One region of the Staphylococcus dromedarii genome, then DNA from elsewhere that is predicted to be linked to it. Evidence: riboswitches for the same ligand, from Rfam matches in the RefSeq annotation. Region 1 holds a riboswitch; each other region holds the start of a gene.
What was found. Region 1 has a riboswitch for thiamine pyrophosphate ahead of MUA88_RS10515 (3-oxoacyl-ACP reductase). Riboswitches for the same ligand answer to the same signal wherever they lie in the genome.
Positions count from the first base shown of each region.

Region 2: it holds a riboswitch for thiamine pyrophosphate, as region 1 does, so the genes downstream of both, MUA88_RS01875 (thiamine phosphate synthase) here and MUA88_RS10515 (3-oxoacyl-ACP reductase) in region 1, are expected to answer to the same signal.
Region 3: it holds a riboswitch for thiamine pyrophosphate, as region 1 does, so the genes downstream of both, MUA88_RS03460 (ECF transporter S component) here and MUA88_RS10515 (3-oxoacyl-ACP reductase) in region 1, are expected to answer to the same signal.

Region 1 covers NZ_CP094718.1:2,113,628-2,119,236, reverse strand. Annotated here, with positions in the region: gene MUA88_RS10530 (poly(glycerol-phosphate) alpha-glucosyltransferase) at 1-931, shown strand, start outside; gene MUA88_RS10525 (hypothetical protein) at 945-1,181, shown strand; gene MUA88_RS10520 (LLM class flavin-dependent oxidoreductase) at 1,350-2,648, opposite strand; gene MUA88_RS10515 (3-oxoacyl-ACP reductase) at 2,691-3,443, opposite strand; TPP riboswitch at 3,669-3,769, opposite strand; gene nrdD (anaerobic ribonucleoside-triphosphate reductase) at 4,069-5,609, shown strand, end outside.
Region 2 covers NZ_CP094718.1:384,715-390,323, reverse strand. Annotated here, with positions in the region: gene MUA88_RS01895 (YebC/PmpR family DNA-binding transcriptional regulator) at 1-98, opposite strand, end outside; gene MUA88_RS01890 (HesA/MoeB/ThiF family protein) at 175-1,176, opposite strand; gene MUA88_RS01885 (thiazole synthase) at 1,176-1,943, opposite strand; gene thiS (sulfur carrier protein ThiS) at 1,945-2,145, opposite strand; gene MUA88_RS01875 (thiamine phosphate synthase) at 2,145-2,741, opposite strand; TPP riboswitch at 2,837-2,946, opposite strand; gene MUA88_RS01870 (Bax inhibitor-1/YccA family protein) at 3,081-3,713, opposite strand; gene MUA88_RS01865 (LysM peptidoglycan-binding domain-containing protein) at 3,940-4,824, shown strand; gene MUA88_RS01860 (inorganic phosphate transporter) at 4,993-5,609, opposite strand, start outside.
Region 3 covers NZ_CP094718.1:702,787-708,395, forward strand. Annotated here, with positions in the region: gene MUA88_RS03450 (energy-coupling factor transporter transmembrane component T family protein) at 1-663, opposite strand, end outside; gene MUA88_RS03455 (ABC transporter ATP-binding protein) at 656-2,062, opposite strand; gene MUA88_RS03460 (ECF transporter S component) at 2,077-2,652, opposite strand; TPP riboswitch at 2,786-2,885, opposite strand; gene graF (glycopeptide resistance-associated protein GraF) at 2,967-3,098, opposite strand; gene auxA (lipoteichoic acid stability factor AuxA) at 3,365-4,684, shown strand; gene MUA88_RS03475 (class I SAM-dependent rRNA methyltransferase) at 4,825-5,609, shown strand, end outside.

The sequences.
Region 1 (5,609 bases):
CTATAATATGTTGCGTCATTTGTCATCAACGTATTCATTGATAGAGGGATTGTCTTATTTAGGAGAAGATTTCTCACCTGCTGAACGTGCGATTGAATATGTCATTGATCACTATATGATGACAGATGAGACAGGTGCTCAATTTGTCTTTGATGATACGGAACAAATCAATGAGATTAAGTTGGGACAAAATGCTGCGTTTATTTTTGCAATATGTGAATATCTAAAACACGGTGGCAAAAATACGCACTATTTAAAACACGCACAAGGTGTTGCGGAAGGTATATTAAAGATGATTGATGCATCAACAGGGGAAACGGTACATATTTTGAATTATCCAGATCTCTCGGTTAAAGAAAAGTATCGTATCGTTTACTATGATGGAGAAGCAGCACTTGGGTTATTGCGCCTATATCAACAGGATCATGATGAACGTTGGCTCAAAACTGTTCAAATATTGTTTGAGCATTTCATCAAAAATGACTATTGGAAATATCATGACCATTGGCTTGGCTATTGTACGAATGAATTGGTTCAAATTGTACCGGAAGAGAAATATTTTAGATTTGGTATCCAAAACGTCAGCTCACATTTGGATTATATGAAACAACGAGAGACGACATTCCCAACATTTTTAGAGATGTTAATGGCAACCTATCATCTTGTAGAAAAGGCGAAAACATCAGGGTATCAATATTTAGTTGATGAATTATTGGATGAAACAAAATTCATAGACAAGATTCACACACGTGCCGATTATGAGCGTACGGGCTTTTTCTATCCTGAAATTGCAATGTATTTTAAAAAGCCGAGTCGCATTGTGAATAGCTTTTTCATCAAACACCATGGTTATCGCGTAAGAATTGATGATATTCAACATTATTTGTCAGGATATATTCAATACCAACATGTGTTTAAGAAAGAAGGATAGGGAGATCATTGATATGCAAGATGAAGTGAAAAAAACAGATGTTGTCTCTAATGAACATGAAGATATTAATAAAGAGATTGAAGCGGAGTTATTAGCCTATTTGGAAAATGGTGAAGAGGAACAGAAGGAAGAAAAGAAAAAATATAAATCTGCGTTGTTTATTACAATGTTGATCATGCTTATTTTGTACTTAGTGAGACTCAGCAATAAAATATTTTTTATTTATGCAGGATTATTTTTACTGAGATGAAGGACCGTGTATTGAGGTTTGGGAATAAATAGCAATGAATCTATAAATGAGTCTTTTCTGATGTATTTTGATTTATACTAAAATGCAAAAATGAAGATTTTTAATATGATATGCACCCCTAAAAGTGATGTTTACAATCTCGATTTTAGGGGTGCGTTATTTTAATATTTAAAGGTTTAAATGTCCACGGAATGTTTGACTCGTGTACCTTTCACGATAAAGACCGCGACGTTGTAGTTCGGGTACTACAAGTTCAATAAAATCTTCAAGACTATGAGGAAGTGTAGGTGGCATCAAATTAAAACCATCTGCCACACCTTCATCAAACCATTGTGCCATTGTATCCACAATATCTTCAGGTGTTCCAATAAGTGTAAGATGGCCACCTCCTGCATTTAGATAGCCGAGTAATTCACGCACTGTTGGATCTTTGTCTCTGATAATTGTCAGGATGGTTTCGTATCGCCCAATAGGTCCCGTGAAATCTTCAATCGGTGGTAACTCAGGCACTTTATCATCAATATCCCATGCAAAACAATCTTGTTGGACGAAGGAGCTAAGCTGTTCCAAAGCTGTCTCAATAGGTAATGCGTGGTCTAAAGCGTGTTTTTTGGCCATTGCTTCTTCGCGTGTTTTCGCAACATATGTCACAAGACCTGGAAAGATTTTGATATGACGTTTTTCACCATTTTTAGCAAGTTGTTTGTCAAGTCGTTGGCGAAATTGTCGTGCTTGTTGAATATTCCAAGATACAGAATAAATGGCTTCTGCATATTTTGTAGCTAATGCAATGCCTTGAGGTGAAGCACCTGCCTGCATGGCGACTGGTTTCCCTTGTGGACTAGCAGGTGTCGTTGAAGGTCCCTTCACGTTAAAGTGCGTGCCGTGATGATGAAATGGTTGAATCATATCTGAATGAATAACTTGATTGTCGTCGCGTGAGTGGATGAAAGCTTTAGTATGCCAAGATGTGAAGAGTTGATTCATCACTTTGGCAAATTCATCTGCTTTAGCATAACGTGATTCATGATTAGGTAAAGCAGATATACTGTGATTTTGAGCTTCTAAATCAGTCATAGATGTCACAAGATTCCAACCAACACGACCACCTGTGACATGATCTAAACTCAGAAGTTGTCGAGCAGCTGTGAATGGGTTAGAAAAAGTACTTGAGATTGTTGAGACTAAGCCGATGTGTGCTGTCACTTGTGATATTGCGGTCAAATTGACAATAGGATCAAACCAAAAGGCTGGCAGTGCTGTATCTGTTTTGGCAGGGAAAGATTGGTTATCGGCAAAGAAGACAGCATCAAGTAAACCGCGTTCAGCAAGTTGTGCTAATGATTGATAGTAGCGTTTATCGCCGAGTCGTTTGATTGATGAATCTGGCATACGCCAAGCAGCTTGATGATGACCACATCCATAAATTAAGACACCTATATTCATTTGTTTGACTTTTGTTGTCATGAGTAAAAGAGGTCTCCTTTCGCTAATGATTGTGTATCTGTATTAATTCATTGTAAGTCCACCATCAACAGTAATATTTTGGCCGGTAATACCACGTGCTTGTTCGGAAGCAAGAAATGCAACCATATTTGCCACATCTTGAGGTGTTGTTACTTTGCGTAAAGGCGTTGTTTGAGTAATTAAGTCAAACACTTCTGGTGTTGTCACTGCGCTTGCATCCGTTGTCTTCAACAATCCACCAGACACTACATTGGCATTGATGCCGTACTGACCAAGTTCTGCTGAAATATTACGTGTAAAGCCAATCAACGCAGCTTTTGCGGTTGTATATTCATGATAAGGGACTACGGGATTTTGGTATAAATTTGTACCGATGCTAATAATCGTGCCGTTTTGACGTTCAATCATTTGCGGAATGACACTTTGTGTTGTGTTAAAAGCCCCTTTCAATGTGCCATCAATCTGCCCTTGATAGTCTGACCAATCTAACTCCCGAAATGGTTTTTGTGTTGTTGGATCAAATTTAAAATTAACTAATGCATTATTGATGACTACATCAATTTGCCCGAAGTACTCTGTGCCTTTAGCAACAAGTTCATCTACTTGTTTACGCTCTGTAATATCAGCTTGAATAACGAGTGCGCGGTTATCACCAATATCCTTTGCAACTTGCTCTGCTGCAGACTGATTTTTATGATAGTTAATAATGACATTGTATCCTTGTGCGCCAAGGGTACGTGCTATGGTTGCGCCAAGACCTCGACTTGCTCCAGTGATTAATGCAGTTTTTGCCATAAAAAACACTCCTTTTAGGGTTAAAATGTATAAAAAAATACGCAACTCTAGTAAGGAAAGTTGCGCTTCACATTTTATGAAAGGTAGTGATTATTTTGAGGGTAGAATTTGGTGACTGAAAAAGAAGCATGGCGATTATAAGATGAATTAAAATATACGTTAACGTACATACTCTTTATAAATGGAGTATGGTTACCCCAATGCCATCTCTTCTATATACCTATCTTAAATTAGCTAACACTTTCCTACGCTAGTATGACCTAGTTCAGGTACAAAGGGTTTGAGGTCGCCCTCATCTCAGTTCGTGAACACCCCTAGTGCGATTCTTTTATATACTTCAATGTATCGAACCTGATGTATATCGTCAAGTGAAGACAGGCTAGGGTACAGTTGTCTTATGGTCAAATCGAGGCTGAGTACCCCTGCAAAGATGATGAGATGTGTGACAAAGATTTCTGTCCCACGCCCACATCATAAAGAAGTTAAAATTGTTCAAAACACAAAGTTCACATAACGTTCTTAAAGAAATGACAAATCAGTTAACGGCTTTGTTTTGAGTTGAAAATACTATATATAGTATCTAACATAATTTATAGACACTATATATAGAAAGAGGAGTGAAATGATGAATCAATTAGAAAAAGATCTTGAAGGATTGATGACGAAAGATCCGACAATTGTGAATGAGAATGCGAACAAAGATAGCCAAACATTTGCGACAATGCGTGACCTGACAGCAGGTGTTTTATCGAAGTCTTATGGGTTAACGCACATATTACCACAACATGTTGCTTTGGCACATCAAGCTGGAGAGATTCACTTTCATGATCTGGACTATCATCCTTTTCAACCGCTTACGAATTGTTGCTTAATTGATGCGAAAGACATGTTGGAAAATGGTTTTCAAATCGGAAATGCGCATGTTACATCACCTAAATCCATTCAAACAGCAGCTGCACAACTTGTTCAAATTATTGCTAACGTCTCTAGTAGTCAATATGGTGGCTGTACGATTGACCGTATTGACGAGGTACTAGGTGTGTATGCTATACATAATGAACGAAAACACCGTGCGACAGCGAAGAAATATGTTCGTGAAGAAGATGTTGAGCGCTATGTAGATGAACAAGTCACACAAGATATTTTTGAAGCGATTGAGAGTCTGGAGTATGAAGTGAACACACTTTATACATCTAATGGGCAAACGCCATTTGTGACATTTGGTTTTGGATTAGGGACGGATGAGATGAGTCGAAAAATTCAACAAGCGATCCTACAAACACGTATTAAAGGATTGGGAAAAGATCGTATTACAGCTATTTTCCCAAAACTTGTTTTTTCTATTAAAAAGGGTGTGAATTTTGCCCCAACAGATCCAAACTATGATGTGAAACAATTGGCGTTAGAATGTTCGATGAAACGGATGTATCCGGATATTTTGAATTATGATAAAACGGTTGAACTTTTAGGGGACTTTAAAGCGCCAATGGGATGTCGATCATTCTTACCCGCTTGGCAAAATGAACAAGGAGAATATGAGAATAGTGGTCGTTGTAACTTAGGGGTTGTCACGTTGAATTTACCACGTATTGCGCTTGAATCGAAGGGTGACAAGGACCGTTTCTGGACCATTTTTAATGAGCGCATGGCGGTGTTACATGATGCGCTTGCATTTCGTATTGAACGTGTGAAACAAGCAGAACCGAATAATGCACCAATATTATATAAGCATGGCGCATTTAAATATCGTTTGGAAGAACAGGATGAGGTATTTACGCTTTTTAAGCATCAACGTGCAACGATTTCTATGGGGTATATTGGACTTTATGAAGTGGCGACTGTTTTCTATGGACCTGATTGGGAGACGAATCCAGAGGCCAAAGCATTTACAATTGATATTTTAAAGGCGATGCGTGACTATCAACATGTTTGGACAGAAAAGCATGACGTTTGGTTTAGTATTTACAGTACACCGAGTGAATCATTGACCGATCGCTTTTGCCGTATTGATCACGAGAAATTTGGGTCAATTCCAGATGTAACGGAAAAAGGTTATTATCAAAATTCTTTCCATTATGATGTGCGTAAAGATGTGACGCCTTTTGAAAAATTGGACTTTGAACAAGACTATCCGCATTATGCGAGTGGCGGTTATATCCATTATTG
Region 2 (5,609 bases), 470 kb from region 1:
GCTACATAAATTTCTTTACCAAATTTTGCATAGATACGGCTTGTATTTTTGTCCTTTTGTGCTTTTTTCTCCTTAATGTTATTCCATTTACGTCCCATTCTTCCATCTCGCTTTCAATTGCTTTTTAGACTACCCTTTATTATACATGGTATTTTTATTTGAAAGCAACATGTGTCAAATATCATCCTCTATAAATAAAGATTCACGTATCGTTTCAGCTACTCCAACACTTTCCGCACCATACACTAATAAACGCCCATCTTGATATAAGGTCATATCATATACATCCACCATTAATCGCTTCACATATGGGTTCTCCAACCCAACGCGCACATGTGACTTCAAAGGCGCATCAAAAATTTCTTGTGGAAGTCGAAATTGATATACACCCCCGCACAATTCACGTACTTGCCCGGAGTCTTTTTGTGTTAAATGGTGATATTGCTTTTGTCCACATACTAAGCAATCTGGTTCTTTCAATTCTGACACATCTACCGTACGCATCTTATGCGTATATACATCAATCGTCGTCATATGACTTGTTAATGATCCGTGCATAATATAATGAAAAACTTCTGCAACAATGAGGCTACATGCCATGTGTACTGCAGGAGGTAATACCCCATTAATTTCACAACGCTCCATTGTTTCTGGCATTTCTGGCATGATGCACTGCAAACAAGGTCCTTCATCATGAACAGGTAGTACACTCACTTGACTTCCTACTACTGCACCATATATATAAGGAATCTTCAATTTTCTCGTTGCTTCATTCAATAAATAGCGCATCTTAAATGTATCCATACCATCTAATACCATGTCGGGGTTGACTTGTTCTAACAGACTTAAAATGTTTTGTGCAGTTATTTCTTGATTATAGGTTACAACTTCCACTTCATGATTCATCGCATTTAAATGTTGCTTTAATGCTACTACTTTCGGAAGCATTGCTTCAGCATCTGCTGTTACATAACAACTTTGTCTGTGTAAATTAGACAGCGTCACAATATCTTTATCCACAATTGTTATTCGCCCTACACCACTGCGTACCAATTGTTCTGCCACACCACTGCCTAGTGCACCAACCCCCATGACAATCACATGAAGGTTTTGAAGTTTTCGTTGTCCTTCTTGACCAAAATGGGCATATTTTATCTGTCTATCATAACGTGTCATTATAAGAAGCCTAATCCTTCTGATGGGCTAGATTGTACTGCATTATATTTAATCGGAATACGTCCTGCCTCATAGCTTAAACGTCCTGCTTCAATTCCTTTTTTCATCGCTTCTGCCATCTTCACAGGATCTTTTGCGCGTGAAACTGCAGAGTTTAATAAAATAGCATCTGCACCAAGTTCCATTGCTTCTGCACAATCCTTTGCTGATCCGATACCTGCATCAACGATAACCGGCACTTTACTTTTTTCAATAATATAACGCAAATTAAGCGGGTTACTAATTCCTCTTCCTGTTCCGATTGGAGACGCTAACGGCATGATTGCATGCACACCTAACGCTTCTAAACGTTGGGCTAAAACAACATCATCTGAAATATATGGACAAACAATATAACCTTTTTCTAATAGAATTTCACATGCTTTATACGTTTCAAAAGGATCTGGCAATAAGGTATCGTCATCACCAATGACTTCTACTTTAATCATATCGCAGACACCTGCTTCATTTGCTAATTCAGCAATACGCACCGCTTCCTCTGCCGTTTTCGCCCCTGCTGTATTTGGAAAAGTAATAAATTGCTCTAAATCAACATTTGCGAGTGGATTTGGTAGTTCACGATCATATAAATGCATACGTCGTACTGCAAATGTTAATACCTCTGTTCCAGATGCAGCAATTGCTTCACTTTGAACCTGCTCATTATCAAATTTTCCCGTACCTAAAAATAATCTTGAGTTAAATTTTAAATTTCCAATATTAAACATTTTATCCGCCTCCTACAAATTCTAACAATTCTAAACGATCATCTGGTCGCACATAAGTCGATGCCCATTCTGAACGTTTCACAACCGTTTCATTATGTTCAACTGCCATGCGTTTTGCTTCAATACCAAAATGATCCAATACATCTTGGATCGTTGTGTCTGATTCAAATTGTTGTCGTTCACCATTCACTTGTATTTCAATCATGTCATTCCCTCCTTTTTCTGATGCCACTTCTGCACCATTTCTTCAAATACTGGAACTGATGTATCAAATGCACTACGAATACATGCTATCCCTACAAAATCTGAGTGAATTTCTTCTACAGTTTTAATATCTACGCCACCTATCGCAACAAGTGGCCAACTTCCTGATATCGCCAATTCTATTTCTTCATTTGTTCGTGGCGTCTTACCTTGCTTTGATGCGGAAGGAAACACATGACCATATATGCCAAAGTCTAAATGATGCGCCTTTGCTTCAATAATTGCTGAAATACTATGAACAGACATACTAATACGATATTCAGGACTCTCTGCTTTTAGTTGATATGCGATTGGGTCACCTTCTTTAAAATGCAATTGTCGAATCCCCATATCTTTGGCTAATTTAATGTCGGAATGAATGATGATTTTGGACTTAGGAAATTCTCTAAGTCGTAATAATGCTATCCATTCTGCTAAAGCTTTTTTGGACATGGGTGTCCTTAGTAACACGCCGTCAATTTGAGGTTCTATCATTGCTAAACGTTCAATATGTTTAGCTGTCAACACATCATAAGGTGTCACTGCAATAATCATGTAACGCCTCCTTTTTCAAATGCCACTTGTCCTGTATTGCAAAATAAAAAAGCTACTCTTCCACACAATAGTAGAAAAGCAGCTTCACAATTTATACGTAAGCAAAACCACTTTCCTACGCCAGTACTAACTGGATCAGGTTCAGGAATTTTGAAATACGTTTCAATCTCAGCCATCGTCTCTTATGGCACTTCCAGTGGATCATTTGATATTTAATTTTTAATCTTTCTAATGTCATGATATTAAAAAGTGCATCATAATTCAATATATTCTAAAAAGCATTTTAAAATTGTAGACCTTAAATATATTTAAAGATAATCTATATAAATTAAGATGTTATTATCTTCTCATTGTTTGGGCCAAGTTTAATGCATGACGAATAATACGGAATAAGTTTAAGAATAGGTTAAATCCCATCTCTCTTGGAGCAAAAGCACCACGCTTTAATCTGTTGAAATCATATAGCGTATATAGCAAGAAAAGTCCTAATCCTACTACTGAAATAACAGTATATAACATTGGAACGTGGAATATCCAAGCTACAATACTCATACAGATGAGCGCAATAAGTGTTACAAATAAATATTTCCCCATACCCGATGCATCACGAATGACAAAAAATCCAAGTATACCAAATACAACAAATCCTGTAACAGCCAATGACACAATCATTAAAAAGGTTTGACCACCTAGATTTGCTAATGAATACATGAATGTCGCATAAGAAAGCAATCCTGCTACAATTGTATAAATGTGTGAAATAATAGGCCCACTAAAACGTGCACGCTGCAAAACCATTGTGATTAAAATTAACATAGCGAGCCCAATAGACATCGGTTGGCGCCATTCTGCTGGTAGGTATTGGCCAAAATATACTGAAATACCAAATATTAACCAATAATACATGAAAAATAACCAAACTTGTCCATAGCGTTTATGATAAGACGATTGTTGTTTTGTACTTTCGTTCATAAAAATCTCCTTTATATTACACTAATGTGATTGAATGTAACATTTACTTTAACATATGTCTATTTTATCTCACAGCACTTTATTTATGAGTGAGGGATTAATAAACATTTTAAATTCATTACATGTTTGTAACATTTCACAAATTTAAAATAATGTTTGATATTATGTATAAGATGATAATTGTAGAAAAAATAAGATTCTTTTGAATACATAAGGAGGAAACACTTTGAAAAAATTTGCACTTGCATTAACCGTTACTTCTGGTGCTGCAGCAGTCCTTGCTCACCAAGATGCAGAAGCTTCTACACAACACGCCGTACAAGCTGGTGATTCTTTATGGGACGTAGCAGCACAATATGGCACAACAGTTGAAGCTATTAAACAAGCTAACGGGCTTACAAATAATATGATTTTCCCTGGTCAAACACTATCAATTAGTGCCACTTCAGGACAGTACACTACTCAAAACCAAAATACATCACAATATAATACATCAACATCCCCTGCCACATCTTCACAGTCGTCAAGCAATGGTCACACAGTTGTTGCAGGTGAATCTTTAGACATCATTGCAGCAAGATACGGTGTAACAGTTCAAGATTTGATGAATGCTAACGGTATGTCTGGCTACTTAATTCATCCAAATCAATCTTTACAAATTCCAAGTCAATCAAATACAAGCACTGCAACTGCTTCATACTCAAATGCAACAGCTGTAGGCTCCGGTAATGGAACAACAGTCGCACAAACAAGCACTGCGAATCAATCACCATCATTCAACCACCAAAACTTATACACTTGGGGACAATGCACATGGCATGTTTTCAATCGTCGTGCTGAAACTGGACAACCTATTAGCACATATTGGTGGAATGCAGATCATTGGGCAGGTGCTGCCTCAGCCGATGGTTATACAGTAAACAACGTGCCTCAAGCTGGTTCGATTATGCAAACAACTGAAGGCGCTGTAGGTCATGTTGCTTACGTTGAACGCGTTAATCCAGATAACAGTGTCTTAGTATCAGAAATGAACTACAATACAGCACCCGGTCAAGTAGGTTACCGTACTGTACCAGGTTCACTTTCAAATTCATATAATTATATTCATTAATATATAAAGAAGTTGGGATACCGATAGATAGCGTCCCAATTTCTTTTTTGGATAAACTGATTCAATTCTGAGAACATGTTAAACTTTTCCACTTTATTAAGTTAATCTTTCATGCTATATATACAAAAAAGGATTGAGACATTTTTATATGCCTCAATCCTTTTTATATTAGAAAAATAGGTTCAAAATGAGATAAATGACTGCCGAAAGTACCGCAGAAATTGGTAATGTAATGAACCATGTAACAATCATACGTTTTGCTGTATTCCAATGAACACCTTTAATACGGTTAGCTGAACCTACCCCAAGGATAGATGATGATACAACGTGTGTTGTAGAAAGTGGAAAGTGTAATGATGATGCTACGAAAATTGTTAGAGCAGATGATAAGTCAGCTGCTGCACCATTAGCTGGACGGATTTTCATAATATTCCCACCAACTGTTTTAATAATTTTCCAACCACCTACTGCTGTACCAAATCCCATTGCTGCCGCACAAGCTATTTTTACCCATAATGCTGGTTCAACACTTGTTTGCATGCCTGCAACAATTAATGCCATCGTAATGATACCCATTGACTTCTGCGCATCATTCGTACCATGTGAGAATGATTGTAATGCTGCCGTAAAGATTTGGAAAATACGGAAGTTACGATTTGTTCTTGCAAGATTAGCATTTTTAAAGACAATCTTCACAATTGAATACATGGTAAAACCTACAGTAAAAGCAATTAAAGGTGACAAAATCAGTACGAGTACAATTTTTGTAAATCCTTGTAAATGTA
Region 3 (5,609 bases), 780 kb from region 1:
ACGCTTCCCATCATGAAATCCTTTTTTTTCCATTGCCACAGCAAGACGGTGTGCTTTTCGTATATTTTGACTAAGTAGAGGAATCAAGAGATGTTTAAATCTTTTAAAACCACTATAGTTTTTGTTGCTAATCATTTGATAGCGCATTTTGAGTGAATTGCGTAATTGGAATACAGATTCAATCATTAACGGAATCATACGAAATGCAGCCATAAAGGCATAAGCAACTTTCGGTGGTACTTTGAGATGTTGCATAAGACTGTAGAAAATCATAATGACTTGCGATGTGAACGCAATGGATAATCCGAAGTAACTGATGACGATGGTTCTTAGAGCAAGATGTAAACCTCTGACTAAGCTTTCAACACTAATTTTGACAAAGCCAAATTCTAATAACACGTGGGTCCCATTACCATAAAAAATCATAAATAATGATGAAGTCAGTGCAAAGAACGTAGCCATCATTACAAATGAAGCGACGACTTTCCATTTTGTGCCTGCAACACAAAGTAAAAAGACAAGCATGAAAAGTGCCAAATATAACATGACATCAAAGTTATGAACAAAAATAATGAAGAAGAACAAAGCAACAGCTAGGAAGAGCTTTGTCACAATATTGACGTTATCCATAAAAGTATGACGCGTTTTCCACGATTCAATCATGTGATGGCACCTCCAATTCATGCAACATGCCATCTGACACTTCAAAATGTCGTGATGGGTAGCGTTCAATAATATGTGGGTCATGTGTAATCATGATAATCGTTTGACCTTTTGCAACGCGCTCTTGGAATAGTGTAATTAATTTAAACGTATTATGACTATCCAATCCAAATGTAGGTTCATCGAGTAAGATGACATCTGCATTGGTACTTAATGCAGTTGCGACACTCAGGCGTCTTTTTTGTCCCATTGAAAGCTCGAAAGGATGTTGTTTCGAAACATGCGCGAGATCAAGTAGTGCTAGCATTGCCTTCGTTTGCTCCTCAGCATGTTGCGGATCCATGTATTCATAGTTCACAAAGATTTCATCGTAAACACTGTTTTGAATAAATTGGAGTTCTGGATTTTGATAAACCAAATATATATGACTGGCAGCATCACGTACTTTTTTTAATGTCTGTTGATTCCATTGCATTTTCCCTTGATAAGGAATCAATTGCATCATTGATTCGAATAACGTTGTTTTGCCCGTTCCATTTTTGCCAGTGATTGTTAACCATTCACCTGGATGAACTTCAAGCTCAGGAACATGATAGAGCATTTTTTTACTACGTTGGATAGCACCATCTTTGTATTTAAAATGGAAACTTTGTGATGATGTATCTTTAGTATGTGTTGGAGGAGGCGCGGAGTCCCATGCATGAGGATGCCATACACCATATTCCGTTAATACGTCCTCAAAATTTGCTAATATCATGTCTGGCGTACCTTGTTGAATGATGCGACCGTGATGATCCATGAGAATAACACGATCAACGTAATCCCAAACATGCGCCACTTTATGTTCTACGATTAATACCGTTTGATCGGCCCATAAGTCTTTGAGTAAGTCCCACAGATTTTGAGTTGCTTCGATATCTAACATCGCAGTTGGTTCATCCAAGAACAAAGTGTCTGCTTCCATTAATAACGTACCAGCAATGGCTAGTTTTTGTTTCATGCCACCACTTAATTGATTAATAGATTGTTTGGGATTGACATCAAGCTGTACCTTTTTAAGTGCATCATGAATACGTTCATCCATCTCTTCTTGAGGCACTTGTTGATTTTCTAGTATGAACGCGAGTTCTTCGTTCACTTGTGGCATACAGAATTGAGAGTCTGGATCTTGGAAGATGACACCTGCATGGTAAGCTACCTCCAATTCATCATACTTCATTGGTAAATCAATGAGATCAGGTACAATGCCACTTAATACATTGAGTAGCGTACTTTTACCAGAGCCAGATGGCCCAAGTAAGAGTACTTTTTCTTTATCTTTGATTTCGATATCGAGACCATCAAATATTTTAGTGGTTGCACTTGGATATTTTAGGCGTAGATTTTTTGCTTTAAGCAATGTATGTTCTCTCCTTATAAGGAATCATAGTCGTCTTTAGATGCTGGTCTGAATAACTTAGTGACACCTGTCTGATCAAGTGCTTTGACTAGATAATATGGAAAGGCACCTGCAAGTACGACACCACTAATGATACGGAAGACAATATAGAGGATAAGATTCCATTGTGCAACCTCACCTAAATAACCATAATACCAGTCAATTGGTAAACTAATGAGTGCAGCTGATAAACCTGCTAAAAGTGCAATCATAAATGAGCGTGAACGATAGCGAACGATTGCAAAAACAAGCTCACAAGCGAGACCTTGTAAAAGCGCATAGACAATCGTTGGAATATCAAAACGACCCATCATAATTGTCTCACCAGCACCAGCTGCAAACTCAGCAAGTAATGCAATCCCCATTTTAGGAATGATAAGATATGCTACAACGGCTGCTGCGAACCACATACCGTATAAAAGTTGGTCAATTTGTAAACCTAATGGCTGAATCGTTTTAGTAACTACCCACCAAATGTTGTAAACCACACCGAAAATGACAGAGACTAGAACTGTCACGAGTATGTCTGATAATGTTAAGCCTTTTTTCATTGTAAAGGACCTCCTAAAAAATAAAAACGCACACCCCTAGAGTAGGGATATGCGTCGATCTATGAACGAGGCTATAACTATTATTATGTAAGCAACTCAAATAAATGTGCGTCTCATTGCCGCAAATATTAAATATAAACGTCGTACACTTTCCTCCGCTAGTATCACCTAGGTCAGGTACAAAGGGTTTGAGGATATTCCTCATCTCAGTTCTCACACCCCTAGTGCGTGCGTATTCAATTGATATAAACAATGTACATGTCTCACAACAAAAAGTCAAGAGAATGAATGCCTCTTGACTTGATATAAGAATATTAATCTAACGTGCTTTGGATATCGTCTTTTGTTTTATCGATACCATCTTTTGCCTCATTAGCTTTATCTTTTAATTGTTCTTCTTTTTCTTTAGCTTGTTCAGCTGCTTTTTTTAAATCTTTTTCTGACATGATAAAACACTCCTTTAATTTTATTGTTAGTTATCTATATCCGTTCTATGGGTTATTAAACATGATTTTTGGAGTTTTTTTAGTATGTGGATGATTGGAGGACTAAAGCAACTTTCTCATTATTCGGTTGATGAGTTTAATCTAACTAACACACATTTAAAATGATTTTGACTATCACAAATTTATAGTCATACTAGAGACTGAATTTAATCAATTATAAAGACATCAGACAATTGTTCATATATAATAATTTATGAGGTGAGAGGATGTCCTTTTTTAATAAGTACACCGAAGTGATTTATTCCTATATTATAGGTGCGCTTGCAATATTGCTGAGTATTATTATTTTCGTAAATATACCGCTTATTGAACAACTCAACTCAGGTAAACATCATGTATCTCGTATTGATAATGTTTGGGATTTTATCATGACCTTTTTCCATGAGATTATCCGTGTAATGAGTAAATACATTGGAGAGTTCCCATTAGTGAGTGGTTTGATTATACTGGCATTTGGGATTCTAATGTTAGTGATTGCAAGAGTTTTAACCAATACAACACGATTTGATTACGACATATCGATCTTTTTCCTATTAATCGGTATTATTTTCTTCGTATTAACATTAATTTTTATGTCACAAGTCTATGGGATTTTAGCATTTATTTTTATTTTCCCATTTTTAATTCATATTGGTTATATTACTTTTAAAGATGAACTTAATCCATTGCACCGAAAGCAACACTACTTGTGGTTGATTTTTGGATATGGTATTAGTTATGTATTTACACAATTAGCGTTATATTCACGACTTGAAGGACGAGAAGTAGCACCCATTGATGTGCTGAGTATTAATACTTTCTTTTTAGTGTTATGGCTACTGGGTCAAATGGCAATATGGAACTTCTTGTTTTTACGTCGTTCTTTACCTGTCTTTCATGAAGAGTTGGATGAGGCAGCCAGCCAATATTTACGCAGCAAAAAATATCAATATAGTGATCAGTCTAAAGTGCAGTTTAAAGATATTCAAAACCGTACATCTGAGTTCACGCATGATATTTCGCACCGTACGCGTCGTAGTATTAATATTGAAAAGATACGTACGAAAAGAGATCACATTAAAGAAAAATGGTTTGGTTGGACGAAGCTTGAAGAAGATGATATTCCATCTTTCTTACGTAAACGACCAAAATGGTTCAAGAGAGCTTACGTTAATATCGCATGTGGTGTGATTTTATTTTTCTTCATACTACTTGAATTTAATAATCGTAACTCATTATTTGCATCAGGTGACTGGCAATTGTCACAAACACAGTATGTCTATGAGTGGATCAGTTTGTTGTTACTACTTCTCATTGCGATTGCATACATTGTGACATCAGTGACATTTATGCTTAGAGGAAAGCACTACTATTTACAATTGTTTATGATTAGTATTCTATTCTTTAAGTTAATTACAGAATATGTTGTGATTCTATTCCATGGATTGTTATTATCTATTTTCATCACACCAATTCTCGTATTGATGCTAATACCAGCAACGATTGCTTTCATATTGCAATTGCGTCAACCAGCGACAAAAGAATAGGAACGATAGAGAGTGGGAGAGAAATCTCTCGCTCTTTTTTATTTTTAGTATTAAGATAGGGGGAATCTTTTACATAAATCGATTTCTGATCTAATCACGTGTTAAGATAGAAAAGAATTCATTGAGGAAAGGCTGATAAAATGAAAACAGCAATTTTAAATAGCGGGAAAGAAACGAAATATTTCAACGGCTATCCACTGATTGAAGAAGAGGATATTTATCAACAGAGATCGTTGAAAAGTGGTGATGTATTCCATCTTAAAACAGATAAAGGCGTTTATATCGCAACTGGATATGTCGGTCATCAGCATAAAGGACTTGGTTGGGTCTTGTCATACGATGAAAATGAAGATATTGATCAAGCATTTTTTGAAAATTTATTTGAAGCAGCAAAACAAGAGCGTGACTATTATTATCATATTGATGGCACAAATACATTTCGATTATTGAATGGAGAAGGAGATGGCATAGGTGGATTAACAATCGATAACTATAATGGCCATCTTTTAATTCAGTGGTACTCACGTGGTATCTATGCTTTTCGTGATGATATCATTGCTGCGGCTACGTCTGTTTTTGACTATACATCAATTTATGAAAAAACACGCTTTAAAGATTCAGATATTGAAGGTGGCTTTGTAATGGGGGAAGCACCTGAATTTCCTATCGTCATTGAAGAAAACTTCACTTTTTATAACGTCCATTTAGATGATGGACCGATGACAGGTATTTTCTTAGATCAAAAAGAAGTTCGTAAAAAAATACGTGACTATTATAGTACGGAAAGACATGTTCTTAATTTATTTAGTTATACAGGTGCTTTTTCAGTCATTGCAGCTGGTCAAGCAGAACAAACAACAAGTGTAGACCTTGCAAACCGTTCACGCCCGATGACTGAAGAGAATTTCGGTTTGAATGGGATCGA